Regions from separate parts of the Priestia sp. D3YE.R1 genome, predicted to be linked through region 2. Evidence: predicted binding sites of a transcription regulator. Region 2 holds the regulator's gene; the other holds the start of a gene.
The links. The regulator NrdR, encoded in region 2, represses ribonucleotide reductase genes. The targets are predictions, from matches to a motif close to AACACNATATATNGTGTT.
Positions count from the first base shown of each region.

Region 1 (15,127 bases), 260 kb from region 2:
GGGGTTTTCTGTCCTTTTTTGTTTGGATACATAGTGATCCCCACACTCTTTGAAAACTCCCCGTTATGAAAAGTTTCACGTGAAAAAGAGGAGGACATAAATATGACAACAGAATTACACAAAACGCCGCTTTATGATACCTATCAGAAATATGGTGCCAAAACAATTGATTTTGGAGGATGGGCTCTTCCCGTTCAATTTTCTTCTATTAAAGAAGAGCATGAAGCTGTACGTACAAAGGCAGGCCTTTTTGATGTCTCTCATATGGGAGAAATTCTTGTAACAGGAGCTGATAGCTTAGCTTTTCTTCAGCACACGATGACAAATGACGTTTCTACCCTCGTAGATGGAAAAGCGCAGTATACGGCTATGTGTTATGAAGACGGAGGCACGGTAGATGATTTGCTGATTTATAAAAAAGCAGATCAAGAGTATTTGCTAGTCGTAAACGCTGCTAATATTCAAAAAGACTATGAGTGGCTGGTGTCTCACAAACAAGGAGATGTAACGCTCGTTAATCAATCTGATGAAACTGCGCAGCTAGCTTTACAAGGTCCCGTAGCAGAAAAAGTTTTACAAACGTTAACGAACGAAAATTTATCTTTATTAAAGCCGTTTACATTTGCTGATGATGTAGAAGTAGCGAATGTAAAAGCTCTCGTTTCACGTACTGGGTATACGGGGGAAGATGGCTTTGAAATTTATTGTTCTTCAGCTGACGCCTCTCACTTGTGGAAGGCTATTTTAGAAGCTGGCAGTGATGAAGGTGTGTTGCCTTGCGGATTAGGCGCTCGCGATACGCTTCGTTTTGAAGCTACTTTGGCTTTATATGGCCAAGAGCTTTCAAAAGATATTACGCCCATTGAAGCTCGAATTGGATTTGCAGTAAAAACGAACAAAGACAGCTTTATTGGAAAAGAAGTGTTAAAAGAACAGCGTGAAAGCGGGGCACCTCGTAAGCTGGTAGGAATAGAAATGATTGATAAAGGTATACCAAGACACGGTTACGAAGTATTTGCAGATGAAGAACAAATTGGATTTGTGACAACAGGTACACAGTCACCGACATTAAAGAAAAACATCGGTCTAGCACTATTGTCAGCAGAGTATACAGAGCTTGGTCAAGAAGTGGAAGTGCAGGTTCGAAAAAAACGCTTAAAAGCAAAAGTGGTTTCAACACCTTTTTATAAACGTTCAAAGTAAGCTTTGGGGAGGAATTTAACATGTTACATCGCTATTTACCAATGACAGAACAAGATCAGCAGCAAATGTTAGCAGCAATTGGTGTTTCATCTGTTGATGATTTATTTTCAGATATTCCGCAGCGCGTTCGTTTTCAAGGAGAATACAATATTAAAAAAGCGGCTTCAGAGCCTCAGCTGTTAAAAGAATTAAATAGTATGGCTGCTAAAAATGTTCATTTAAAAGACTATGCTTCTTTTTTAGGAGCAGGAGTTTACGATCATTACATGCCGGTTATTGTTGATCATGTTATTTCTCGTTCAGAATTTTATACGGCTTATACTCCGTATCAACCAGAAATCTCTCAAGGAGAACTTCAGGCCATCTTTGAATTTCAAACAATGATTTGTGAGTTAACGGGGATGGACGTGGCTAATTCTTCTATGTATGACGGAGGAACTGCTTTAGCAGAAGCCGCTATGCTCAGTGCGGGTCAAACAAAAAAGAAAAAAGTACTTGTCTCTGCGGCTGTTCACCCTGAGTCAAAAGATGTTTTAAAAACGTATGCGAAGGGTCAATACATTGAAGTGGTAGAAATCCCTGCAGCAGACGGAGTAACAGATATGATTGCATTAGAAAAAGAGATGGGGAGTGACGTGGCAGCTGTTATTGTCCAATACCCAAATTTCTACGGACAAATCGAGCCGTTAAAAGAAATTGAAGAAATTACTCATCAAGAAAAATGCATGTTTGTCGTTTCAAGCAATCCTTTATCATTAGGTTTACTTACGCCTCCTGGAGAATTCGGAGCGGACATCGTCATTGGAGATGCACAGCCATTTGGTATTCCAAGTCAATTTGGAGGCCCGCACTGCGGATACTTTGCAACTACGTCTAAGCTTATGCGGAAAATTCCAGGGCGATTAGTAGGGCAAACGGTGGATGAAAACGGTAAGCGAGGGTTTGTATTAACGCTTCAAGCGCGTGAACAGCATATACGCCGCGATAAAGCAACGTCTAACATTTGTTCAAATCAAGCGTTAAATGCTTTAGCAGCATCGGTTGCCATGACAGCTTTAGGCAAGCAAGGTGTAAAAGAAATGGCGCTGCAAAACTTATCAAAAGCGCATTATGCATATGAAGCGTTAAAGGCAAAAGGAGTAAATGTAGCATTTGAAGGAGCGTTTTTTAACGAACTAGTCGTGAAGCTTCCTGTTTCGGTAGCAGAAGCAAACAATCATTTATTAGCATCAAAAATAATTGGCGGTTATGATCTTAGCCGTGATAACCAATCGCTTGAAAATCACATGCTGCTTGCTTTTACAGAGCTCCGTACAAAAGAGGAAATTGACCAACTTGTAAATGAATTGGGGGATCTTCATGCTTAATCAAAATCAATCACTTATTTTTGAAAGCAGTAAAGAAGGGCGAATCGGCTATTCATTGCCGGAGTTAGATGTGCCGCAAGTAAATGCTGAAGAACTGCTTGGAAAAGCGTATGTGCGTACCGAAGCTCCTGAGCTTCCTGAAGTATCAGAACTTGATATTATGCGTCACTACACCGCGCTTTCAAAACGAAATCACGGAGTGGACTCAGGGTTTTATCCGCTTGGTTCATGTACGATGAAATATAATCCAAAAGTGAATGAACAAGCAGCACGCATTGCTGGATTTGCGCATATTCATCCGCTTCAAGATGAGCAAACGGTTCAAGGTGCTCTCGAACTTTTATATGATTTACAAGAGCATTTAACAGAAATTACGGGAATGGATGAAGTAACACTTCAGCCAGCAGCAGGTGCTCACGGCGAGTGGACCGGGCTTATGATGATTCGTGCCTATCACGAAGCAAATGGTGAGACGCAGCGAACAAAAGTCATTGTTCCAGACTCAGCTCATGGAACGAACCCGGCTTCGGCAACAGTTGCGGGATTTGAAACGGTAACGGTAAAATCAAACGAACATGGTTTAGTGGACTTAGAGGATTTACGCCGCGTAGTGGGAGAAGATACAGCCGCTTTAATGTTAACAAACCCAAATACGCTAGGGTTATTTGAAGAAGATATTTTAGAAATGGCTGAAATTGTTCACGCAGCAGGTGGGAAACTTTATTATGATGGTGCAAATTTAAACGCAGTATTAAGTAAAGCTCGCCCTGGAGATATGGGGTTTGACGTTGTGCATTTAAACCTTCATAAAACGTTTACAGGTCCTCATGGAGGAGGCGGTCCTGGTTCTGGTCCGGTAGGGGTAAAAGCAGATTTAATTCCGTATCTGCCTAAACCAGTGCTTGTGAAAACAGAACAAGGCTACCACTTCGACTATAACCGTCCTCAGTCAATTGGACGCGTAAAGCCGTTTTACGGCAACTTCGGTATCAACGTTCGCGCTTATACGTATATTCGTTCAATGGGTCCAGACGGCTTAAAAGCCGTAACGGAAAATGCTGTGTTAAATGCCAACTATATGATGCGTCGTTTAGCAGAGCACTATGAGCTGCCGTTTGACCGTCACTGTAAGCACGAATTTGTTTTATCAGGAAAACGTCAGAAAAAGCTTGGCGTGCGCACATTGGATATTGCGAAACGACTGCTTGATTTTGGCTATCATCCGCCGACTATCTACTTCCCGCTTATTGTAGAAGAGTGCATGATGATCGAACCAACGGAAACGGAGTCGAAAGAAACGCTGGATGCGTTTATCGATGCGATGATTCAAATTGCAAAAGAAGCAGAACAGACGCCTGAACTTGTACAGGAAGCTCCGCATACAACGGTTGTGAAGCGCCTTGACGAAACGCTGGCAGCGAGAAAACCAGTTCTTCGCTATCAGAAAGAACAGGCTGTTCAAAACGTCTAACAAAAAACCTCGCTCAAAGGCGAGGTTTTTCTATATACATATCATTATTTTTTCTTTTTCACTTTACCGTTCCACATTTTGAAGCCGCCTTTTAAATCATAGATTTCTTTAACACCGTGGCGACGAAGCATTTGTGCTGCGCGTCCTGTGCGCATTCCGCTTTGACAATAGATGTAGACAGGCTGATCTGGACGAAATTCTTTAATGCGCATACGGAACTGTGAAAGAGGAATATTTCGTGCGCCTAAAATATGTCCGTTTTCGAATTCATTCGGTTCACGAATATCAACTAGCTGTGCCTTGCGGTAGCCGCTGCGGAATTCTTCTTCAGTTAACGTTTTCATAATGCGACGTTGGACAAAGAACATAACGACAGAGTATATGATGATTATTCCAAGTAAAATGAGTACTGCTGTAATTGGTGACATGCTGATTCTTCCTTTCTTCGACAAAATCCATACTCTTATTATATAAGTGAATGAAATTAGAAGTAAAGCGATTTTGCCTTGAATCTAGCGGATTTCTTCCCGAAAATGAAAAAACTACCACATTTGAATTCACAGTTTTATGTTGCTCTTTGCTTTTCCTTAGCCCAATCTTTTGGTAGACTAAAAAACGGATTTATTTTTTATATTACATATAGCTGAGGATGAGGTAGATGAAAGCAAAGTGGAGATTTATTGATTCCAACAACCGTTCGCCTTATTACAATATGGCGTTAGATGAAGCGTTATTAGAATGGCATAGTAAAGGAGAAATTCCACCTACGATTCGTTTTTACGGATGGAACCCTCCAACGCTGTCGATCGGTTATTTTCAAAAAGCTGAAAAAGAAATTAACTTTGATAAAGTAAAAGAATTAGGACTAGGCTTTGTGAGACGTCCAACGGGCGGCAGAGGCGTGCTTCATGATGAAGAGCTTACTTACAGCGTAATTGTATCTGAAGAGTATCCTAACATGCCTAAGACAGTTACAGAGGCATATCGCGTCATCTCGGAAGGTTTACTGGAAGGATTTCGTTCGTTAGGGCTCGAGGCTTATTTTGCTATTCCTCGTTCAGAAGAAGAAAAAAATAGCTTAAAAAACCCTCGTTCATCCGTGTGTTTTGATGCTCCTTCTTGGTATGAACTAGTTGTAGAGGGCCGCAAAATTGCTGGAAGTGCCCAAACTAGACAAAAAGGAGTTATTCTACAGCACGGCTCTATTCTGTTAGAGATTGATGAAGATAAATTATTCAGCGTGTTTAATTATCCAAATGATCGCGTGAAGGAAAGAATGCAGCGCGCATTTCGTTCTAAAGCGGTAGCCATCAATGCAATTGCGGGCCGCAAAATCCCTATTGAAGAAGCGAAAGAAGCGTTTTACAAAGGATTTGCTTTGGCTCTTGATATTGATTTAGAACCGTATACGCTGTCTGAAGAAGAGGAAGCATATGTAGAAGAACTAGCGCGAACAAAGTACGGATCGGATGAATGGAACTTTAAGCGCTAAACGGATGCCCATGGGAAATAGATAAAAGTGCAACTTCTATAAGTTGCACTTTTTATTGGAATTTTTAGAAATAATGCTTGGCTAATAGAATACATGGGGAAGAAAAGTCAAACACTTTTTTTGCGAAAAAAAAAATATTTCACTTGACACCTTTCTATATGTAGATGTTTGGTCGAGTGTCAAATACTATATATTGAATTCGTCCAAGCCGTGTGGTAAGTTATTGATAGTTGATTGAAAAACTCTTTTTCCTTTAAAAGGAAAAAGAGTTAATAAATTTATAGATGTTCGATAAGTAAGGAGTTGTGAGAATGACTGTTTTGTTAAATCAAAAAGTGAATATGAATGTTGAAAAGCTCAATTCAGATATTGAACGCTTTCCGCAAGTACATCCGATTACACCGGATATGAAGTTGACTCATAAAGGTGTTTCAAGATTGGTAATGTTAGACCGCTATGCGTTTAAAGATACGGAAAAATTAACGTTATCAGAAGGAGATTTTGTTGTTCTAACTGTAAAGGAAGATCCAAAATTTCCAGCACGAGGACTTGGCTATGTGGAAAGCATTAATTTTGAGCAAAAGGCCGCTGTTGTCAAGGTAGAAGATGAGTTTAGAGGTGCTTTATCGCCTGAAGAAGCAGAAAACGGGTTAATTACTCGTTCGCTAGATGTCATTGAAAAGCCTCTAGAAGTCTTCTACGAGCAAATTGCAAAACGTAATGCAACAGGATTAGCTTCTGTGGAAAAAACAGAAGAAAAGCGCAAAGAGTGGTTTGAAAAGTTCTATCAAGAGCTTGTTCAGCTAAACTTTGTACCAGCTGGCCGCGTTCTTTACGGTGCAGGTGCTGACACAGACGTAACGTACTTCAACTGTTACGTAATGCCTTATGTAAAAGATTCACGTGAAGGTATTTCAGAACACCGCAAACAAGTAATGGAAATCATGAGCCGTGGAGGCGGTGTTGGAACGAATGGTTCAACTCTTCGCCCGCGCAACACGCTCGCTCGCGGTGTAAACGGCAAATCATCTGGTTCGGTTTCATGGTTAGATGATATTGCTAAACTGACGCATCTTGTTGAGCAAGGTGGGTCGCGCAGGGGAGCTCAAATGATCATGCTTGCCGACTGGCATCCTGACATTGTAGAGTTTATTATTTCTAAAATGCAAAACCCTCGCATTTTACGTTTCTTAATTGAAAACACAAATGACGAAATGATTAAAAAGCACGCGCAAGATAAATTGAAGTTCACGCCGCTAACAGAGTCTGAAGAAGCGATGTACCAAGGAATCATTAACTATAAACAAATTCCTGGTCTTGGTGGGTTCAGTGAAAAAATCATTAAAGATGCAGAAGAAAAGCTGCAAACAGGCGGAACGTACAGCGTTCATAACTCAGAGTTTTTAACAGGAGCAAACATTTCTGTATGCTTAACAAAAGATTTCATGGATGCTGTTGAAAACGACGGAGAATACGAACTTCGCTTCCCAGACGTAGAAAGCTATTCAAAAGAAGAAATGGCTAATTACAATGAAAACTGGCACGAAGTAGGCGATGTGCGCGAATGGGCAAAACAAGGAAACAAAGTTCGTACGTACCGTACTATCCGTGCAAAAGAGCTATGGAACTTAATTAATATTTGTGCAACGTACTCAGCTGAACCAGGCATTTTCTTCTTCGACAATGCCAATGACATGACAAATGCTCAAGCATATGGTCAGCACGTTGTTGCAACAAATCCATGTGGTGAACAACCACTTGCACCATTCTCCGTCTGCAACTTAGCTGCTGTTAACTTAGCGCAAATGGCAGATAAAGAAATGAAAACAGTTAACTTTGAAAAGCTACGTCAAACAGTTGAAACTGGCGTTAGAATGCAAGATAACGTTATTGATGCAACTCCTTATTTCTTAGAAGAAAACCAAAAGCAAGCGCTTGGCGAACGCCGCGTTGGTCTTGGTGTAATGGGTCTTCACGATCTTCTTATTTATTGTGAAACAGAGTACGGCTCTGACAAAGGCAATGAGTTAGTAGATAAAGTGTTTGAAACAATTGCAACAACGGCTTACCGCGCGTCTGTAGAGCTTGGAAAAGAAAAAGGAAGCTTCCCGTTCTTAGTGGGCGAAACAGATGCTGAAACGGCTTCTTTACGTGAAGCATTCACAAATACAGGCTTCATGAAAAAAATGCCTGAAGATATTCGTGAAAACATTAAAGAGCACGGTATTCGAAACTCTCATCTACTAACAGTAGCGCCAACAGGCAGTACTGGAACAATGGTTGGAGTATCAACGGGTCTTGAACCTTATTTCTCATTCTCATACTTCCGAAGCGGCCGTTTAGGTAAGTTTATTGAAGTAAAAGCTGATATCGTTCAAGAGTATTTAGATCAGCATCCAGAAGCAGATCCAAACAATCTCCCTGAATGGTTCATTTCAGCTATGGAACTTGCACCACAAGCTCACGCGGACGTGCAATGTGTGATTCAGCGCTGGATTGACAGCTCAATTAGTAAAACAGTAAACGCTCCTCGCGGTTACACGGTAGAGCAAGTTCAAAAAGTGTACGAACGTCTGTATAAAGGCGGAGCAAAAGGCGGTACGGTGTACGTAGACGGAAGCCGTGATGCACAAGTCTTAACGCTAAAAGCAGAAGAAAATACATTTGATGAAGAAATTGAAGCGCCAAAAGAAGAAACGAAACCGCACGTGGTGTTAGTTGATACAATTAACGAAATTCGTTCAACTGATGTGACAATTGGTTCTGAAGTAGGCAATACTTGTCCGGTTTGCCGTCAAGGAACGGTAGAAGAAATGGGCGGATGCAACACATGTACAAACTGTGGTGCACAGCTGAAATGCGGCCTTTAATTTTGAACATGATTGACTAGTAAAAGCTGACTCAAACGAGTCAGCTTTTATTATGTATAAAAATGGGGCATAAATAAGAAGCGGGATCGAACGGTTCTTGTATTTGAATAAGCATTGTAGTATGATTTTAATTGAATGTCTTTTATCCAGTTTTATCTTATGACATCGCTTTATTTACACGTTTTTTTCACATAGATTATCAAACATGAACACGATATCACTATAAGAAACAGACATTTATGACTTATTATTAGCAATACATAATATTAATTGGGGGAGATTTCATGCCTACACCGAGTATGGAAGATTATATTGAACAAATATATATGCTAATTGAAGATAAAGGATACGCTCGAGTGTCTGATATTGCTGATGCATTGGCGGTTCACCCCTCATCTGTAACGAAGATGGTTCAAAAACTAGACAAAGATGAGTACTTAATTTATGAAAAATATCGAGGCCTTGTTTTAACAGCTAAGGGACAGAAGATTGGAAAACGTCTTGTTTATCGCCACGAGCTTTTAGAGCAGCTATTGCGAATTATTGGCGTGGATGAGAAAAATATTTATGATGACGTAGAAGGAATTGAACATCATTTAAGCTGGAATTCCATTGATCGAATTGGAGATTTGGTTCAATACTTTGAAGAAAATCATAACCGTATTCAAGATCTTCGCAATGTACAAAAACGAAATGAAGAAGAGCAGAAATTATAAGAGAAAAGCAGCGGCCAATAGCGTCACTGCTTTTTTCTTTTTATCATAACTTGTTGCTGAGTCGACTACAAATGTAGAGTGGGTAGTTTGGAGGAGAGGCTGTGTACGTCGACGGAGTGTTTTCAGGTGGCGGTATTAAAGGGCTTGCACTGATTGGCGCGTTACAAGCTCTAGAGGAAAAAGGCTTGATCTTTCGGCGGTTAGCCGGAACGAGTGCGGGTTCCATTATTTGTGCATTTGTAGCAGCCGGTTATACAAGTGAAGAAATTGTTGAAATGATGAATGAAATTGAGTTATCTTCTTTTTTAGATCAAAGAATGTCTTTTTTACCATCAAGCTTGACAAAGTGGCTGTTTTTATATTGGAAAATGGGATTATATAAAGGAGAAAGGCTTGAAAAGTGGATTGCTGAGAAACTGCGGAGCAGAGGAATTCGTACATTTGCTGATTTGCCTGATCAGTCGCTGCGTATTATTGCTTCAGATTTGACCAACAGTACGATGCTTGTTCTTCCAGATGATTTGCCTAAATATCAAATCGACCCGAATCGCTTTTCTGTAGCAAGAGCCGTTCGAATGAGCTGCAGCATTCCATATTTTTTTGAGCCGGTTAAATTAAAATCTACTCCAAGCAGTTTAATAGTCGACGGGGGCGTGTTAAGCAACTTTCCAATTTTTCTCTTTGATGATGATAAAAGTCTTAAGAAACGACCGGTAATTGGTGTGAAGCTGAGCCCGAAGGACGAAGAGAGAGAACGGAATAAAATTAAAAATGCCGTTGGTTTATTCAGTGCGCTTTTTGAGACGATGAAAGATGCGCACGATGCAAGACATATTTCAAAACGTCACGAAAAAAATATTATCTTTTTACCTGTTAATCAAGTTTTTGCGACAGAATTTACTCTCACAGAAGAACGGAAAGAAGAGCTGATTGCGTTTGGCAAAAAGCGTACAAGGGCATTTTTGAAAAAATGGTGCTATTAAAAAAACAAGGAGGCTCTTCTCCTTGTTTTTTTAAAAGAATGCTCTATTTTTCTTTTTTCCTTTTGTACCTTCGATGACGGTCAAGTGTGAGTTGTTTTTCTTTTTCTTTAGCGGTTTCGTTGATTTGGATACCGGGCGCTTATTTGAGCTTCGGTACGTATGCATATCAACTTTGTTGCTTCCTCGCTCTTTTTCTTTTTGACGCAGTTTCGATTGCTTTACTGCGCGCACATAGCCTCTATCTTGACCTTTTGTCTGAGAAGGGCGGAGAATAAACCGATAAACTAAGTAAAACAAAATGATAAACAGAAAAATATAACCTGCTTGACGTAATAAAACAGCTGGATCTGTAATCAACGTAAATGCAAAGCCAATGACTCCTAACCCGATTAGACCATATACAAGTGGTTTCACGAATGGACGTCTCATTTTGTTCACCTCCTAAAATAGTAAAAAAAGAAAGCAAAACGGTGTGGATTAGACAACTTGTTCGTCAGTGGTAGAAGAAAGTTCATTTTCAACGCGTAAAAGTTCTTTAAATGAAGCAATCGCAACTTCAACTTGATCATCTTTTGGTTCTTTGGTTGTTAAAAGCTGAAGCCATAAACCGGGATAACCTAAAAAGCGAAGAAGAGGGACATGACGAACTTTATTGGTTAACTGTAACACTTCAAATGATAAACCAAGGACAACTGGAATTAATGCAAGGCGATCCACAATTCGTAACCAAAGAGGATCCGTTGGAACGAGTAGGTAGACAAACATTCCTACAACTACGGTAAAGAGGATAAAGCTACTTCCGCAGCGATAATGAAGTCGAGATTGTACTTGAACGGCTTCTACCGTAAGTTCAGCATTGTTTTCATATGCATTAATGACCTTGTGTTCTGCTCCATGATATTGAAACACCCGTTTAATAAGTGGCGTTTGTGAAATCACATAAATATAGCCAAGGAGCAATAATAGTTTAAATACTCCTTCAATAAAAACTTGAGCTACACTTGAAGTGAAAACAGGACGTGTCAATTGTGCTAAAAACACAGGAATCAATGTAAATAGTACTTTCCCGAAAAGAAAGGATATTACACCAATAGTTGCAACGCCAAATATTAAAGATAGTTTTGATTCTTTTTTCTCTTTTTGTTGTTCTGCTGCTACTTGAGCATCATCTTCTGGATTCACGTCATAGCGTTCAGAGGAAAAGTTCAAGTGCTGCGTACCGTTTGCACTAGCTTCAACAATAGCTGCAATTCCTCTTAAAAAAGGAATTTTTTTTAAAGCAGTGAGTACGGAATTTGATTTTCTTTTTGAATGAAAATAATCAATAGATTGATCTTTGCGGCGAATAGCCGTTACCATCATACGTTTGCCACCGAACATGACACCTTCTATAACGGCTTGACCACCATACGCAGGTTTTTGTAATTTAGACATTTCAGGCACCAACCTAACTTAACTAGACTTCTTAGTATTTTATATTCTACAGCAAAATCAAATAAACCTCTAGGCGGATGCATGTTATCTAGTTTAGCCAATATTTTTCATCTCCACACCCTCGTTATGAATTTTTTTCCTTTCATTTATAAAATTTGTTTATAAAACTCTGTGCGAAGTAGTTTTAAAATATCTCTTCGATATCAGGCTCCCTTCTTGCGTATAGGAAGAGTAATAAACGTAAAAACTTAGAAATGAGTCGGTAGGAAATGAGAAAAAAGTTCATACTACATCAAGAGGTGATTAATATGTCAGAACCTAAAGAACAGCATGAAAAAAAACAGGATAACCACCCTACGCATAAACAGGAAATGTCTTTTTTATTTAAAGCTATCTTTATTTCCTTTTTTGGAGGGGTTTTCTGGAGCTTTATTGGCTATTTAAATTATCTGTTTAGCTTTAGCATTATCAATCCAAATATGCTTTTAGATCCATGGGCATTAGGTGATTGGAAGGATAAAGGAATAGGTGTTATCGTCAGTATTTTTCTTATAGGGGTATTATCTATTGTTGTCGGGTTGTTATACTACGTCCTATTAAAGAAGTTTAAAACAATTTGGATAGGTTTTGCCTACGGCTTATTATGGTGGGGAATTGTATTCGTTGTTTTGAACCCGCTCTTTCCCAACTTAAAAACAATTGGAGAGCTTCCAGCTAACACGATTATTTCATCCCTCTGTATTTATATTTTATATGGTGTATTCATTGGATATTCCATTTCTTTTGAAGCGGCAGAGCTTCAAACAAAAGATGAGTCTACAGATTTTCAAACGGCGAATAAGTAGTGTGAATGTTCCAACGTATGCTAATATATTCTGTATAATGATTTAAAAAGAAAAATAAAGTGCAAATTCACATAAGTGAGCTGCATAAAGGGTTCGTAGTAGGGGAGAGTGTTGAAGTAAGATGAATAAGATTTTAGTAATAAACGGTCCTAATTTAAATCGTTTAGGCGTACGCGAACCAGCGGTATATGGGACAGATAATCTTCAAAATCTTGAAGAGAGGCTTCAGCGAGCAGGCAGAGACCACGGAGTAGAAGTTGAGTGCGTACAGTCTAACCATGAAGGTGTAATTATCGACTGGATTCACGAAGCGGATGAGAAGTTTGATGGTATTATGATCAATCCTGGGGCTTTTACTCACTACAGTTATGCCATTCGAGATGCGATTGCCAGTATATCTGTTCCCGTTATTGAAGTGCATATTTCGAACGTACATAAGCGTGAAGAGTTTCGCCACCATTCGGTGACGGCACCTGTTACGCATGGTCAAATTGTTGGGTTAGGTTTATACGGATATGAGCTTGCCCTGCAGGCACTTTTACAATTAAGGGGGAAATAAAATGAAAATCGAAAAACTACGCGAACAGTTTTCAAAATTGAATGTAGATGGTGTTGTAATTACAAGCGAATATAACAGACGCTATATGACTAATTTTACAGGATCTGCAGGTGTCGTTATCATTTCTGAAGACAAAGCGGCATTTGTAACAGATTTTCGTTATGTTGAACAAGCAACTAGTCAAACAGAAGGTTTTGATATTGTTCAGCACAAGGGTCCTATTGTAGAAGAAGTAGCAAATGTAGTGAAACAATTTGGAATTAAAAAGCTTGGCTTTGAACAGAATTATGTTACATATGGACAGCATCAATTATTTGATAAGCATATCGGCGCGGAACTTGTTCCAATCTCGCACGCAATCGAAAACTTACGCTTGATAAAGAGTGACTCAGAGATTAAGATATTAAAGGAAGCTGCAAAAATAGCAGATGCAGCATATGAACATATTTTAACCTTTGTTCGTCCTGGTTTAACAGAGCTTCAAGTGTCTAATGAACTGGAGTTCTTTATGAGAAAACAAGGCGCAACATCTTCATCTTTTGATACAATTGTTGCTTCAGGGCATCGCGGGGCTTTACCGCATGGTGTTGCTTCTGACAAAGTAATTGAAAAAGGCGAACTTGTAACGCTTGATTTTGGCGCATACTATAATGGTTACTGTTCAGATATCACACGAACATTTGCCGTCGGTGAAGTAAGTGATAAGCTAAAAGAAATTTATAATGTCGTACTGCAAGCACAGCTTAACGGAATGAACGGCATCAAAGCAGGTATGACGGGTAAAGAAGCAGATGCGCTAACGCGTGATTATATTACAGAACACGGATACGGCCAGTATTTTGGACATTCGACCGGTCACGGCGTAGGGTTAGAAGTACACGAAGGCCCATCGCTTTCTGTAAAATCTACAGATGTACTGCAGCCAGGTATGATTGTAACCGTTGAACCAGGTATTTACATACCAGACTTAGGGGGCGTTCGTATTGAAGATGATACGGTCGTCACAGCAGAAGGTAATGAGGCATTATCGCACTCATCAAAAGAGTTCATTATTTTATAAAATGTAGGAGGATTTCTTCATGATTTCAGTAAATGATTTTCGTACAGGTTTGACAGTAGAAGTAGACGGAGGTATTTGGCGTGTAATGGATTTCCAACACGTAAAGCCTGGTAAAGGCGCTGCATTCGTTCGCTCAAAACTGCGTAACCTTCGTACAGGAGCTGTGCAAGAAAAAACGTTCCGTGCAGGTGAAAAGGTAGGAAAAGCTCAAATTGATAATCGTAAAATGCAATATCTATATGCAAGCGGCGATCAGCACGTATTCATGGACAACCAGTCTTATGAGCAATTAGAGCTTCCGGCGAGTGCAATTGAATATGAGCTAAAATTCTTAAAAGAAAATATGGAAGTAGCAATTATGATGTACCAAGGTGAGACATTAGGTGTTGAACTTCCAAACACAGTTGAGCTTAAAGTAACAGAAACTGAACCTGGTATTAAAGGTGACACAGCTTCTGGCGGTACAAAACCGGCAACTGTTGAAACTGGTTTAACAGTAAACGTTCCGTTCTTCGTAAATGAAGGTGACGTATTAATTATCAACACAACAGACAGCAGCTACGTATCACGCGCGTAATTCGGTCGTGTAAGCAAGCTGCAAACACACAAAAAAGGCAGAGAATCATTCTCTGCCTTTTTTGTGTGTTTTTTGGTGCTAACCCTTCCTTATTTTGCATAGGTTGTACTAAACAACGCAGAGATATAGGAGGGGCTTATGAAGCAGTGGTTGGATCATTTAAACGGTACGGTATTAACGATGGCGTGCCTTCGATTTATTTCTTCATTTATTGAGTTTATTGCCGCTATTTTAATTGTAACAAACAATGATGTGAAAAAAGCATTAATGATTAATGGAATGCTAGCGCTTGTTGGTCCGATTGTGATGGTGAGTTCTTTCACCATTGGTTTAGTGTCCGTAGCAGATCAATTATCTTTTGGAAAATTAATCATGATTGTAATAGGGGTGCTCTTCATTTTAATCGGTGTTTTTAAATAAAAGGTAGGCATAAAATGGTCAAGCTCATAATACATTGAAATGAGTTCAAATATGAGGGGATGAATATGTTAAACGAAATACTTACAATTTTTCCGCCTAATTTAAAAAAGACTGTTGAATTTTATGTCAC
Region 1 is NZ_JBLTHW010000001.1:405,291-420,417, forward strand. Features, by position in the region: gene gcvT (glycine cleavage system aminomethyltransferase GcvT) at 103-1,203, shown strand; gene gcvPA (aminomethyl-transferring glycine dehydrogenase subunit GcvPA) at 1,224-2,570, shown strand; gene gcvPB (aminomethyl-transferring glycine dehydrogenase subunit GcvPB) at 2,563-4,041, shown strand; gene ACOZIR_RS02130 (rhodanese-like domain-containing protein) at 4,086-4,469, opposite strand; gene ACOZIR_RS02135 (lipoate--protein ligase family protein) at 4,700-5,533, shown strand; gene ACOZIR_RS02140 (vitamin B12-dependent ribonucleotide reductase) at 5,845-8,403, shown strand; gene mntR (transcriptional regulator MntR) at 8,688-9,119, shown strand; gene ACOZIR_RS02150 (patatin-like phospholipase family protein) at 9,221-10,102, shown strand; gene ACOZIR_RS02155 (SA1362 family protein) at 10,133-10,531, opposite strand; gene ACOZIR_RS02160 (DUF1385 domain-containing protein) at 10,580-11,536, opposite strand; gene ACOZIR_RS02165 (YqhR family membrane protein) at 11,845-12,381, shown strand; gene aroQ (type II 3-dehydroquinate dehydratase) at 12,503-12,940, shown strand; gene ACOZIR_RS02175 (M24 family metallopeptidase) at 12,942-14,000, shown strand; gene efp (elongation factor P) at 14,020-14,577, shown strand; gene ACOZIR_RS02185 (YqhV family protein) at 14,716-14,997, shown strand; gene spoIIIAA (stage III sporulation protein AA) at 15,063-15,127, shown strand, end outside.
Region 1: the regulator NrdR is predicted to act here: its motif matches at 5,716-5,733, upstream of ACOZIR_RS02140 (vitamin B12-dependent ribonucleotide reductase).

Region 2 (15,127 bases):
TATTCGTGAGTTGTTAGATGCATATGGGATTAAGCGCTATGAACTGCCTGATTATGAAGCAGATGATATTATCGGTACACTTTCAAAACAAGCTGAACAAAAAGGAATGGCCGTAAAAGTCATTTCTGGGGATAAAGATTTACTTCAGCTTGTGTCAGAGCATGTAACCGTAGATATTACGAGAAAAGGGATCACAGATGTCGATTCATATACGCCGGCAGCCATTGATGAAAAGTATGGTATTACGGCTGCACAAATCATTGATATGAAAGGCCTTATGGGAGACAGCTCGGATAATATCCCAGGCGTGCCCGGAGTCGGGGAAAAAACAGCCTTAAAGCTATTAAAAGAGTTTGAAACGGTTGAAAACGTATTGCAATCTATCGATCAAGTCAGCGGTAAAAAATTAAAAGAAAAGCTAGAAGATAATCGTGAATCAGCCATCATGAGTAAAAAGCTTGCAACTATTTATTGCGAAGCGCCTCTTAAAGTATCTGTAGAAGATGCAAAATATGACGGGTTTGAATCTTCAAAGGTCATCTCTTTATTTAAAGAGCTTGGGTTTAATTCTCTGCTTGCTAAATTCGGTGAAACAGCAGAAGAGGAAGCAGATTTTGAAGAACTGACGTTTGAGATAGCGGAAGAAATTCACGATGATATGTTAACAAGCGAAGCAGCTCTGATCGTAGAAGGGTATGAAGAAAACTATCATCACAATCAGCTGCTCGGTTTTGGAATCAGCAACAAAAATGGCCACTATTTTATTGATAAAGACACAGCTCTTTCATCTCCTAAATTTAAAGCATGGTTAGAAGACGAACGTGTAAAAAAGACGGTGTTTAATGGAAAACGTACAATTGTATCCTTAAAATGGGCGGGGCATGAAATTAAAGGAATTGAACATGATGTCATGATTGCTTCTTACATCTTGAATCCTGCTGAGGCAAATGATGATCTAGCGACAATTGCAAAATTAAAAGGATATCATCAAGTACAATCAGATGAAGCTGTGTATGGAAAGGGAGCTAAGCGAAGCATTGCAGAAGACGATCAGCTAGCTGAGCATGTTATAAGAAAAGCAGCCGCCGTAGCGTATTTAAAAGAAGTGTTAGAAAAAGAATTGGTTGAGAATGAACAGTTTGAGCTGTTTGAAAAGCTTGAAATGCCTCTTGCCATTGTCCTTGCTGATATGGAATATCAAGGGGTGAAAATTGACCGGGCGCGTTTGGATGAAATGGGCGAAGATCTTCGAGAACAGCTTGAAAAAATTGAAGCGAAAATCTACGAATACGCGGGGCAAGAATTCAATATTAATTCACCAAAGCAGCTAGGAGTTGTTCTTTTTGAAAAAATGCAGCTTCCAGTCATAAAGAAAACAAAAACAGGCTATTCCACATCAGCTGATGTATTAGAGCAATTAGCTAGCGCCCATGATATTATCCCAGAGATTTTACAATACCGTCAGCTAGGAAAATTACAGTCTACGTATATTGAAGGATTAAAAAAGGTTATTCATGAAAGCGATGGGAAAGTTCATACCCGCTTTAATCAAACGTTAACTCAAACGGGAAGATTAAGCTCAGTAGATCCTAACTTGCAAAACATCCCGATTCGTCTTGAAGAAGGTAAAAAAATAAGAGGTGCATTCGTGCCTTCACAGCCTGATTGGTTAATATTTGCGGCAGATTATTCACAAATTGAGCTGCGCGTACTGGCTCATATTGCAGATGATGAAAAGCTAATTGATGCGTTTAAGCATGACTTAGATATTCATACTAAAACAGCGATGGATGTGTTCCATGTCGAAAGAGAAGAAGTAACGTCCAATATGCGCCGTCAGGCTAAAGCAGTTAATTTTGGAATCGTCTACGGCATCAGTGATTACGGTTTATCGCAAAGTTTAGGAATTACAAGAAAAGCAGCGGCTACTTTTATTGAACGCTATTTAAAAAGCTTCCCGGGTGTACAGGAGTATATGGATACGATTGTGCGCGATGCAAAAGAAAAGGGATATGTAACAACGCTCTTGCACCGCCGACGTTACTTGCCTGAAATCACGAGCCGAAACTTTAATCTCCGCAGCTTCGCTGAGCGTACAGCTATGAATACGCCTATTCAAGGGACAGCAGCTGATATTATTAAAAAAGCAATGATTGAAATGGCTAAGCGCTTAAAAGATGAAAATCTTCAGGCTAAGCTACTGCTTCAAGTACACGATGAGCTGATTTTTGAAGCTCCAGAAGAAGAAATTAAAATTTTAGAGAAAATCGTACCAGAAGTAATGGAGCATGCTTTAGAGCTAGAAGTTCCGTTGAAAGTAGATTATTCTTACGGAAAGACTTGGTACGAAGCAAAGTAGTGGAAAAAGGATGTGACAAACGTGCCAGAATTACCAGAAGTTGAAACCGTCAGACGTACGTTGATTGAATTAGCCAGTGGTAAGACCATTGAGCGTGTAACCGTTAAATGGCCTAATATTATCAAACGTCCTGAGCAAGTTGAGCAGTTTTGTGACGCGCTTGTTGGGCAAACCATTCAAGATGTTGAACGCAGAGGTAAGTTTTTGAAAATTGTACTCGATGATTATACGATGGTTTCTCATCTGCGTATGGAAGGAAAATATGCTCTCCATGAAAATGCAGAAGAACCAGATAAGCATGTACACGTCTTTTTTCACTTCACCGATGGAACAGAATTGCGATACCGGGATGTAAGGAAGTTTGGTACCATGCACTTATTTAAAAAGGGAGAGGAAGACCTGTTTCCTCCTCTTATTGGCCTTGGACCTGAACCGTTTGACGAAACATTTAATCCAAGTCAATTAAAAATGCGAATCGGCAAAACCTCTCGAAAAATCAAGCCGGTTTTACTCGATCAAAATGTTGTGGTTGGGCTCGGGAATATTTATGTAGATGAAGCACTATTTCGCGCAGGGATTCACCCTGAACGAGTAGCCAGCCAATTAACAGACGAAGAGTATGAAAAATTGTACGAAGAAATTGTAGCGACTCTTCAAGAAGCGGTGAAACAAGGGGGCAGCACAATTCGCACGTATGTAAACACACAGGGGCAAATAGGCATGTTTCAGCAGCAGCTGTACGTGTACGGAAGAAAAGGCGAATCCTGTAAAATGTGCGGTACCCCAATTGAAAAATTTGTTGTAGGCGGCAGAGGAACACACATCTGCCCAAATTGTCAGCCGGCTAAAAAATAACAATGGATGGGCTCCTTTCATATACTACGTATAGACAGAAAGGAAAGGAGTCCTCTCATCATGATAACATTTTCTTTACTTATTCTTGCTTTTGCCGTAAGTCTTGACAGCTTTAGCGTTGGCCTGACATACGGACTTCGAAAGGTGAAAATCCCGCTGAAATCCATTTTTATTATTTCATGTTGCTCAGCATTTTCTTTAATGTTTTCTATGTTTTTAGGAAAGGTACTTACGCATCTATTTTCAGTGGATGTACTAAATAAAGTAGGCGGAGGTATTCTTGTTCTACTTGGAATGTGGATTTTATACCAGTTTTTTTGTCCGGCAGATTCATCGCGGGTGAAAGAAGAAAAAACATTAGTGAAGATTGAAATTAAGTCGATTGGCTTAGTCATTAACGTATTGAAAAAACCGACGGCAGCAGATTTAGATAATTCAGGTTCCATCACTGGGATTGAAGCATTTATACTTGGAATTGCATTATCTCTTGATGCATTTGGAGCAGGATTTGGAGCAGCTTTATTAGGTTATTCGCCGTATGCTTTAGCAATTGCTGTAGCTCTTATGAGTTCACTTTTTTTAAGTGCTGGCATACAGTTTGGCAAAGTTTTTTCACGTTTATCATGGATGAAAATGTTTTCCTTTTTACCGGGAGTTCTGCTTATTATTTTAGGTATTTTTAGATTTTAAATAAAGCGATAAAGGAGAGGCCAATGTCAATTGTAATTGGATTAACGGGCGGAATTGCTAGTGGAAAAAGCACGGTAACTGGAATGCTGAGAGATATTAATATTCCGGTAATCGATGCTGACCACATTGCAAAAGAAGTCGTCGAACCAGGAAAAGAAGCATACAACCAAATTGTAGAGACGTTCGGCCGTGCCATTCTTCACGAAAATGCGGAGATCAATCGAGCGGCTTTAGGGGAAATTGTGTTTTATCAAGAGGAAGAACGTAAAAAGTTGAATGCAATTGTACATCCTGCGGTAAGAAAAGAAATGCTTTCTCAAAAGGAAAGGTATATCGAGGAAGGATACGATGCTGTGGTATTAGATATTCCGCTGCTGTTTGAAAGTGATTTAACACACTTAGTTGATAAAGTAGTGGTTGTATATGTCGATGAGCCTGTGCAGCTAGAAAGGTTAAAGTCTCGTAATGATCTTTCGACGGAGGATGCCTATGCACGTATCCACGCACAGCTGCCTTTAATTCAAAAAGTAGCCTTAGCCGATGCGGTGATCAATAACAACGGACCTGTAGAGGAAACAAAACAACAGCTTTTAAGTATATTAGCCCTGTGGCTAGATTAAAGAGGCTGGGACAAAAGTATGTTAGCTGAAGGAAAATCTGAACGAGCTTGATTCTTGAGGGAGAATCAAGCTCGTTCGGATTTTTTATTGCGAATATTTAAGGGCTGCTAAAAAAGAATGTGTTAAATATCTGTTCTCGCTATATACATATAGTAAAACTTAATTAAAATAATTTATTAAAAAAAATTAATATTATTCACTTTTTAAATATTTATGTTATACTATTCAATATAAAAAGTTAAATAGTATAACACATATAGAGAGGGGTATAGCCATGAAAGCACGTATTGCCATTAATGGTTTTGGGAGAATAGGAAGAATGGTGTTTCGCACAGCGATTATAGAGGAGAATTTAGATATTATTGCAATAAATGCATCTTATCCAGCCGAAACATTAGCACATTTAATCAAGTATGACTCTATACACGGACCATTTAATGGAGATGTTAAATGTGATGATGATGCGCTAATTGTTAACGGTAAAAGAATCCAGCTATTAAATTCACGTGATCCGCTGAATTTGCCTTGGAAAGAGCTTGGGATTGATCTAGTTGTTGAAGCAACGGGGAAATTTAATTCAAGAGAAAAAGCGCAGTTACATATTGAAGCAGGTGCGAAAAAAGTTGTCTTAACGGCACCGGGTAAACAAGAAGATATTACCATTGTGATGGGCGTAAACGAACGAGAGTTTGATGTGAATCAGCATAACATTATCTCTAATGCTTCTTGTACGACAAATTGTCTAGCTCCAGTTGTCAAGGTGTTAGACGAAGCGTTCACAATTGAAAACGGTTTAATGACGACCGTTCACGCATATACAAATGATCAAAAGAATATTGATAACCCGCATAAAGATTTGCGAAGAGCCCGTGCGTGTGCTCAATCAATTATTCCTACAACAACTGGAGCAGCCAAGGCGCTTTCATTAGTTCTTCCTCACTTAAAAGGAAAGCTTCATGGAATGGCGCTGCGCGTTCCTACGCCGAACGTATCGCTTGTCGATTTAGTTGTGGATGTAAGGAAACCTGTGACGATGGAAGATGTTAATTTAGCGTTTATTAAAGCTGCTGAAGGACCATTAAAGAATATTTTAAATTTAACAATGGAACCACTCGTATCAATTGACTTTAATACAAATCCTCATTCAGCTATTGTAGATGGACTATCCACGATCGTAATGGAGGATCATAAAATTAAAGTGTTAGCTTGGTACGATAACGAGTGGGGCTACTCTCAGCGCGTAGTCGATTTGGTAAGATATATTGCTGCAGAAATGCGTAATGGATCAAAAATAAGAGTAAGCTAAGAAAGCTATAGATTGCTTTTTAAAAAAACAGGGAGCTATCGCCCTGTTTTTTTTTGTTTTTATTCAAAAGAATAGGGAAAAGCAATAAGATAAGCATGCAAAGGGGTGTTTCTTTTTCTCAATTTTAATAAAAAATTAATAGTCGTTTAGCAGCTTTTACACACTGTCTCACGAGAATACAGGGGTAATTTGTATAGGTCTATCTGCGGGAACAATCTTTAATAAAATCAAAACACGTATTGCAAAATAAATGTAAACAAAGTATACTATGTTTCGTGAACTTCTTGTGTACCTTTCGGTGATGTGGCTACTTAAAGGGTTAGGACCTCTTTGGACTAACTTTCCCCCGTGGTAGTTAACATGCTATATGGCGAAAGAACTTCATGTTTAACGATTAAAAATTGTTAAAGGGGGAAATATCATTATGGAAACAATGGGTCGTCATGTCATCTCAGAATTATGGGGATGCGATTTCGATAAGTTAAATGATATTGATTATATTGAAAAAACGTTTGTTGATGCAGCTTTAAAATCTGGTGCGGAAGTTCGCGAAGTAGCGTTCCATAAATTTGCACCTCAAGGTGTAAGTGGCGTTGTTATTATTTCAGAATCACATTTAACGATTCACAGCTTCCCAGAGCATGGTTATGCAAGTATCGATGTTTATACTTGTGGTCATTTAGATCCTACAATCGCAGCAGATTATATTGCAGATGCTCTAAGTGCACAGACACGTGAAACAATTGAATTACCACGTGGAATGGGTCCTGTTCAGGTAAAACAAACTAAAGCGAATGCACTTTAATAGTGTCGATTGATTACGTAAGTTAAGAGGTGTATTACACACCTCTTTTTAGTATATAAATTTTTAATACGCAAAAACAAAGGGGATAACAACATGGGGGTAGTACAAGCAGTTAAATCTTTATTTTCTAATCATGTAGAAACAAGCGATCGCCATTCAGATCCGACTCTAAAAACGCACTATTACAAAACAACGGCTGGGAATGCATTTAAGCAAGTTCATGAAATGTTGAAGCACATGCAAGGGATAGAGATAATTGCTGCATATGAAGAGCGAGGAGAAATTAGCTTAAACGTTGTAAAAGGAAGAAAAGCTTTTGTTGTGATTACCATTATTAGCGTACGTCCTCTTGAAACCGCTATCGATTTTTCTGCTACAACAGAGTCAAAAGTGGTGCCAGTTGATTTTGGTTTTAGTAAAGAACTTGTACGTACGCTTTATAAGAGCTTTGATCAAAAACTTATTCCTCTTTCTTCGTAAGTTCCTTATTATTTTTGAATTTCAGGGAATAAAATGGGGAAATTCCTTTTCCTTTACTTGTATTCAAGCCTTGTTTTCTATAAGATGGAATAAAGCAAATCCTTTAATATAGCATCGTGTTTGATAAAGGAAATGATGATGACAATCATAATAAATGGCGAATAGCCGGCTAACATAGATGGAAATTAACTTATATGAGAGAAAATAAAAAGAAAAACAAGGTTTATTATTGGAGCTGAGAATATGAAGTGCCCATCCTGTCATTACAATGGAACGAGAGTGCTGGACTCGCGCCCTGTAGAAGAAGGCCGCTCTATTCGTAGAAGACGTGAATGCGAAGAGTGTCACTATCGTTTTACAACTTTTGAGAAAGTAGAAGAACTTCCGTTAATTGTTGTAAAAAAAGATGGAGCGAGAGAAGAGTTCAGCAAAGACAAAATCCTTCGAGGGTTAATTAAGGCGTGTGAAAAACGCCAAGTAAGCTTAAAGCAACTGGAAGATACCGTACACGATATTGAAACAGAGCTGCGCAGTCAGGGTACATCAGAGGTGCAGTCAGATGTGGTAGGAGAAATGGTGATGGAGCGATTAGCTGCTATCGATGAAGTCTCTTATGTTCGATTTGCTTCGGTATACCGACAATTTAAAGACATCAATGTATTTATTGATGAATTAAAAGATTTAATTAAGAAGGAACGACTGTAAAAGAGCTATTGAAGTATTCTTTAGGCTCTTTTTTTGTCATTTCTATTACTTTAAAAGTAGGTAGGGAACGACATGAAAGAACAACATTGGAAAGAAATGATACCGGTCGATCGTTATGTTGTTCGTTCGAGCGGCATACTGCAGGAATACGACCGAAAGATTTTAACAATGCTCTATCAGCCGTTGGTGGGTACGACGTGTTTTGGTTTGTATATGACGCTATGGAGCGAGCTGGAACAAGATCGTTTATGGGGAAAAGAGTCTACGCATCATCACCTAATGTCAATGATGCAAATTAATTTGAAAGCTATTTACCATGAACGGTTAAAATTAGAAGGCATCGGTTTGTTAAAAACATATATTAAGGAAGAAGATGATGTTCGTGTGTTCATTTATGAGCTCATTCCTCCTCTTACGCCCCATCAGTTCTTTAACGATGGCGTGTTAAATGTATATTTATATAACCGACTAGGAAAATCCATCTTTCAAAAAGTAAAAAATTATTTTTCGGATTCACTCGTGGATGATCAATCGTTCAAAGATGTGACGCATTCATTTAACGATGTATTTAAATCAGTTAAAGCAACGGAGCTGGCTCCAAGTTTTCAGTCTGAAAGCAAGGATGTATTTTCTCCTGATGCTCAAACGGACTTTATAGATTCTTCAAACCGTGCTTCTATTGAGATGAGCCCGGATTCCTTTGATTTTGATTTATTTTTAGCAGGCCTAACAGATTCAATGATTTCGAAAAGGTCCATTACATCTAAAGTAAAACAAGCGATTGAAAAGTTAGCTTTTTTATACGGCATCGATCCTCTTCAAATGAAAAATGTAGTGCTCGATTCGCTAAATGAGAATGATCAAGTTGATATTGAATTGCTTAGAAAAGCAGCACAGTCCTTTTACCAATTTGAAAATGGAGAAGCACTTCCAAATCTAAGCGAACAAATTCAGCCTCCTATGCTTCGTACCATGCAGGAAAAGCAGCCTCAGACAAAAGAAGAGCAGCTCATTCAACAGCTTGAAGTCACCTCTCCTCGACAGCTATTGATCGAGTTTTCAGGGGGAGCAGAGCCATCAAAAGCAGATTTGCAAATGATTGAAGAAGTGATGTTTAATCAAAAGCTTTCACCAGGGGTAGTAAATGTTCTGATTTACTATGTTATGCTAAGATCCGATATGAAACTATCTAAGAGCTATGTAGAGAAAATCGCTGGACACTGGGCGCGGAAAAAGGTACAAACTGTTCAAGAAGCGATGAATTTAGCTAAAAATGAACAGAAAGAATATCAAAACTGGACGGAAGCCAAGCAAAATAAAAAAACGGCCGGACGAAAAATTGTGCGTGAAGAAATGGTGCCAAACTGGTTAAAAAATAAAGAGCAGGTAGAGAAAAAAGCAGAGCCAGCATATGATGCAGAGTTTGAAGAACGAAAACGTAAACTAGAAGAAAAGTTAAAAAAGCTTGACCCAAAGCATAAAGAATAAAAAATTGTTATGATAGAAGTGGGGTGAAATAATGAAACCTATTAACGACTCATTAAATCAGTTGATTAATAAAAAAGATTTTAAAGCGCGATTAGAAGCATTAAAAAAGAATATTATGTCAAACCAAGATGTGAGAGCATTCATCCAAGAGCATCGCTATGAGTTAGATGAGCAAATGGTTGACCGGGGCTTGATGAAGATGCATGAATTTATCGACCAAAGCAAATGCTGCGATAAATGTCCTTCTCTGCAAAGCTGTGTCAATATGGTGAAGGGATATCACCCTCAGCTGGTTGTAAAAGGCCGTAATATTGATGTGCAGTATGAACGCTGCCCTAGAAAAGTCCAAGAAGATGAGCGAAAAGAACAAGAATCTCTTATTCAATGTATGTACATTCCCAAAGAAATTTTGCAAGCAACGATGTCTAAGATTACACTTGAACGTGAACGATTTGAAGCTGTTACTTTAGCAGAAGAGTTTGTTAGTGAATATGAGCCAGGCAAAAAGATGAAGGCACTATACTTGTACGGAGAGTTCGGGGTTGGTAAAACTTTTATCCTTGGAGCGATTGCTAATTCGTTAGCTGAAAAGAAAGTGAAGTCCACAATTTTATACGTCCCAGAGTTTTTGCGTGAGTTAAAAGGTTCATTTCAAGATCAAAGCTTTAATGAGAAAATAGAGTATGTTAAAAAAGTACCGGTTCTTATGCTTGATGATCTCGGAGCTGAATCCGTAACGAGCTGGATGCGAGACGATGTGCTCGGAACCATTTTACAATTCCGCATGCTTGAAAATTTGCCGACATTTTTCAGCTCGAATTTAAATTTTAAAGAGCTTGAACATCATTTGACATATACCCAAAGAGGCGAGAAGGAAGAACTCAAAGCCGCTCGTGTCATGGAGCGAATTAAGTCTCTAGCCACTCCTGTTGAAATAACTGGAGATAATAGAAGAGATAGATGAGCAGGTCGTTTTACATTTCTTGTAACGACTTGCTCATTTTTTTGCATGTTGCCCCATATACATTAATAAAGCGTGTCCAAAGGGGGGCTATGAGGAATGAAAATATTCTTTAAATATGTAGAAGACGCAGTCATTGTATATGAGTCTTTATGCGCGAAGCGAAGCGCTTTATCATATGGTTCACAGTGCTTGAAGCTGGTGAATAATCAGCTTTTAGTCATTGATGAGACATACAATAGAGAGGCCATTTTACAAGACATGGTGATACCGGTATTAACGCACGTAATTTTAAAAAAGAAAGAGAAAAAGATGATGGTAAACATATTAAAAGAACAATTTTTCTATTCAGAAGAGGAAGAGCAAGATTTGCTGCTTCAAATTATGGGGGGGATTATGGAAGGAGAGAGAGGCGAAATTCCGCAAAAAACATTTTCTCTTCCAAGAGAATTACTTATCCGCCAGGCTCTTCAAGACTTCTTCATTCATAATGTAACATTCACTTTTGAGTCTTTTCTCCAATTCCGTTTAAAAGAATATCAAGAGCGGCTGCGCTATTATGCTGAGCTGGCGATTGATGAATATAAGCTTGAACAAGACTATCAAATTCTTATTCATCAGCTGCGTCAAGCAGCTAATGAAAGACAGTCATCTACAGGCGATGTGTATGTAATGCACTTGAATAAAAACAAGTTTGTATTGTACGACCAAAGCAGTAGATATGTTCCGGAACGTGAATGTACAGCCCTAGCAGAGGCCTTTCTATCTGAACAAGAATCAGTATACATAGACTCAACTATTATCGCGCCTTTGCTGAGTTTATCTCCAGCTGCTATTCATCTGTATAGCGACCAGCATGATCATGATTTTGTTTATACCATTCAAAATATTTTTCAAGAAAAAGTTATGTTATACGATAAAAATGAATTTCCGTTTGATCAAAAGCAAAATATAACGTGAAAGGTTGATTTCTATTTTGAAAATGAATATAATAAATGCATATTGAAAAACAGCTATATGTCACAAGTTATGATGAGGACATGAGTGTATATTTACGGTTTATAGAGAGGGAGATCCAGGCTGAAAATCTCCTAACACGGAATATATTCTTACCACCTCTAAACTTCAGTAGTAAACGAGCAGCGTCTCTAGTAATTACTGACGGAATTTCCGTTATAAAACCTCGAGCCGCTTCGGGTTCTTTGGGTTATCCAAGATACGAAGAGGAAACAAGGGTGGTACCGCGTGTATACACAACTCGTCCCTTTTTATAAGGGACGAGTTTTTTGTTTTTACAAAAAGTTTATTAGTTATGTTAAAGGAGTGGAAAGTTGTGTCAGAAGTAATCAAAATGACATTTCCTGATGGAGCTGTTAAAGAGTATCCAAAAGGATCATCAACAGAAGATATTGCGGCTTCTATTAGCCCGGGATTAAAGAAAAAAGCGTTGGCAGGTAAAGTAAACGGCGAGCTGCTGGATTTGCGTACGCCAATCGAACAAGATGGCAGTCTTGAAATCATTACACAAGATGCTCCTGAAGCGCTTGAAATTATGCGTCATAGTACAGCGCATTTAATGGCTCAAGCAATCAAACGTTTATACAAAGATACAAAAGTACAGCTAGGTGTAGGACCGGTTATCGAAAATGGTTTTTACTATGACATCGATATGGAAGAATCAATTACTCCTGAAGATTTAGGTAAAATTGAAAAAGAAATGAAAAAAATCGTTAATGCAAATATTGAAATTGAACGAAAAGAAGTTTCTCGTGAAGAAGCCATTCAACTTTTTAAAGAAGTTGGCGATGAACTAAAACTTGAATTGATTGATGCGATTCCAGCAGGTGAAACGGTTACGATTTACCAACAAGGCGAATTCTTTGATCTTTGCCGAGGCGTGCACGTGCCGTCAACAGGCAAAATTAAAGAATTTAAACTATTAAGCGTAGCAGGTGCTTATTGGCGCGGAGACAGCGACAATCAAATGCTGCAGCGTATTTACGGTACAGCATTTTTTACAAAAGCAGATTTAGACGAGCATCTTCGTCTTCTTGAAGAAGCAAAAGAGCGTGACCACCGTAAACTTGGCAAAGAGTTAAACTTATTTACAAATTCTCAAAAAGTAGGACAAGGTCTGCCTTTATGGCTTCCAAAAGGTGCAACGATTCGCCGTATTATCGAGCGTTATATCGTAGATAAAGAAGTAAGCCTTGGTTATCAGCACGTTTACACGCCAGTGCTTGGAAGTGTAGAACTTTACAAAACGTCTGGTCACTGGGAGCACTACCAAGATGACATGTTCCCTGCAATGGAAATGGATAACGAAGACCTGGTTCTTCGTCCAATGAACTGTCCTCATCACATGATGGTTTACAAACAAGGTATTCACAGCTATCGTGAGCTTCCAATCCGTATTGCTGAACTTGGAACGATGCACCGCTACGAAATGTCAGGAGCATTATCAGGACTTCAGCGCGTTCGAGGCATGACGTTAAATGATGCACATATCTTTGTACGTCCGGATCAAATCAAAGAAGAATTTATTCGTGTGGTTCGCTTAGTTGAAGCGGTTTATAAAGATTTTGGATTTGAAAATTATTCATTCCGTCTCTCTTACCGTGACCCTGAAGATACAGAAAAATACTTCGATGATGATGCAATGTGGGAAAAAGCACAAAGCATGTTAAAAGACGCAATGGATGAACTTGACCTTGATTATTATGAAGCTGAAGGCGAAGCGGCATTCTACGGTCCAAAGCTAGATGTTCAAGTTAAAACAGCTCTTGGCAAAGAAGAGACGCTATCTACGGTTCAATTGGATTTCTTACTTCCTGAACGCTTTGACTTAACGTATGTAGGGGAAGACGGAAAACAACATCGACCTGTTGTTATTCACCGCGGCGTGGTGTCAACAATGGAACGTTTTGTAGCTTTCTTAATCGAAGAATACAAAGGAGCTTTCCCAACGTGGTTAGCACCTGTACAAGTTCAAGTGATTCCGGTATCACCTACGGTTCACCTTGAGTATGCAAAAGAAGTGCAAGAACAGCTTCAACTTGCGGGTATTCGCGTGGAACTTGATTCTCGCGATGAGAAAATTGGCTATAAAATCCGTGAGGCTCAAATGCAAAAAATTCCTTACATGCTTGTTGTAGGGGATAAAGAAGTAGAGGATAAAGCAGTAAACGTACGTAAATATGGTGAGCAGAATTCAGAAACGGTGGATTTCCAAGCCTTTTTACAAAATGTAAAAGCAGAAGCATCTCGTTAATAGAAAAAGCAGAGAATTGAAATTCTCTGCTTTTTTATACAACATTTATAAAAAACTGTTGCATAAATGTTTTTCCTTTGATACAATAACTTTTGTTGTTAAAAAAGAACGAAATCATTGACTTTTGTCTTTGTTGATACTATAATAGCTTAAGTAATTGAATACTTGTTTATACAGAAGAAGAAGCACCCGCTTCTCACCTGAGTGACGCATAGAGCAGTTAGCAGGTACATCGTATCTTAATTAAAACGATAGAAGTGTGGGTGCAGTATGTACTCACACTTTTTTGTGTGAGTTAATAATCGGTCTAAGCAAGCGTATTCGCTCATTAAACCTTGGAGGTGGCTACTTATTAGCAAGGACATGATGGTAAACGAGGGCATTCGAGCTCGCGAAGTTCGTCTAATTGATCAAAATGGTGAACAATTAGGAATTAAATCAAAAAATGAAGCATTAGAAATTGCTTCACGAGTAAATCTTGACTTAGTAATGGTTGCTGCAAATGCGAAACCGCCGGTATGTCGTATTATGGACTACGGTAAATTCCGCTATGAGCAACAACGTAAAGAAAGAGAAGCTCGTAAAAACCAAAAAGTTGTAAACTTAAAAGAAGTTCGTTTAAGTCCAACAATTGATGAACATGATTTTAACACTAAACTTCGTAACGCACGCAAGTTCCTTGAAAAAGGTGACAAAGTGAAAGCGTCTATTCGCTTTAAAGGTCGTGCCATTACTCATAAAGGGATTGGCCAAAAAGTACTTGAACGTTTTTCACAAGCTTGCGAAGATGTAAGTTCAGTTGAATCGGCTCCTAAAATGGAAGGCCGCAGCATGTTCTTAGTCTTGGCACCTAAAAACGAAAAGTAATAGAACGAGGAGGAACACCCCATGCCAAAAATGAAAACACATCGTGGCGCTGCAAAGCGTTTCAAAAAGACTGGAAGCGGTAAATTAAAACGTGCTCGTGCTTACACAAGCCATTTATTCGCTAACAAATCTACAAAACAAAAGCGTAAATTACGTAAAGGTTCTTTAGTAAGCAAAGGTGACTTCAAACGTATCCGTCACTTATTAGATAACATTAAGTAATTTGGGTTGAGATAGAAACAATACAGGAGGTAAACAATTATGCCACGCGTAAAAGGCGGTACAGTAACACGCAAACGTCGTAAAAAAGTTTTAAAATTAGCTAAAGGTTTCTTCGGTTCGAAGCATAGATTATATAAAGTTGCTAATCAGCAAGTTATGAAATCTCACATGTATGCTTATCGTGACCGTCGTCAGAAAAAACGTGACTTCCGTAAATTATGGATCACACGTATTAATGCAGCTGCTCGTATGAACGGTCTTTCTTACAGCCGTTTAATGCACGGTTTAAAATTAGCAGGTATTGAAGTTAACCGCAAAATGCTTGCTGACTTAGCTGTAGCTGATGAAAAAGCATTTGCTGAATTAGCAACTGCTGCTAAAAAAGGCTTAGATAAGTAATGAATATAAAGTCTCGTCATCTTTAGATGATGAGGCTTTTTTGCTATCGGAGGAGATATCATGAATGAACTGCTGCTTACCTATTTTATTGTTATTAAT
Region 2 is NZ_JBLTHW010000001.1:140,331-155,457, forward strand. Features, by position in the region: gene polA (DNA polymerase I) at 1-2,359, shown strand, start outside; gene mutM (DNA-formamidopyrimidine glycosylase) at 2,381-3,214, shown strand; gene ytaF (sporulation membrane protein YtaF) at 3,275-3,904, shown strand; gene coaE (dephospho-CoA kinase) at 3,928-4,524, shown strand; gene ACOZIR_RS00745 (glyceraldehyde-3-phosphate dehydrogenase) at 4,799-5,830, shown strand; gene speD (adenosylmethionine decarboxylase) at 6,255-6,635, shown strand; gene ACOZIR_RS00755 (hypothetical protein) at 6,729-7,115, shown strand; gene nrdR (transcriptional regulator NrdR) at 7,359-7,820, shown strand; gene ACOZIR_RS00765 (replication initiation and membrane attachment family protein) at 7,893-9,308, shown strand; gene dnaI (primosomal protein DnaI) at 9,340-10,272, shown strand; gene ytxC (sporulation protein YtxC) at 10,369-11,229, shown strand; T-box leader at 11,290-11,538, shown strand; gene thrS (threonine--tRNA ligase) at 11,582-13,540, shown strand; ribosomal protein L20 leader region at 13,712-13,834, shown strand; gene infC (translation initiation factor IF-3) at 13,904-14,407, shown strand; gene rpmI (50S ribosomal protein L35) at 14,429-14,629, shown strand; gene rplT (50S ribosomal protein L20) at 14,669-15,028, shown strand; gene ACOZIR_RS00800 (DUF1294 domain-containing protein) at 15,089-15,127, shown strand, end outside.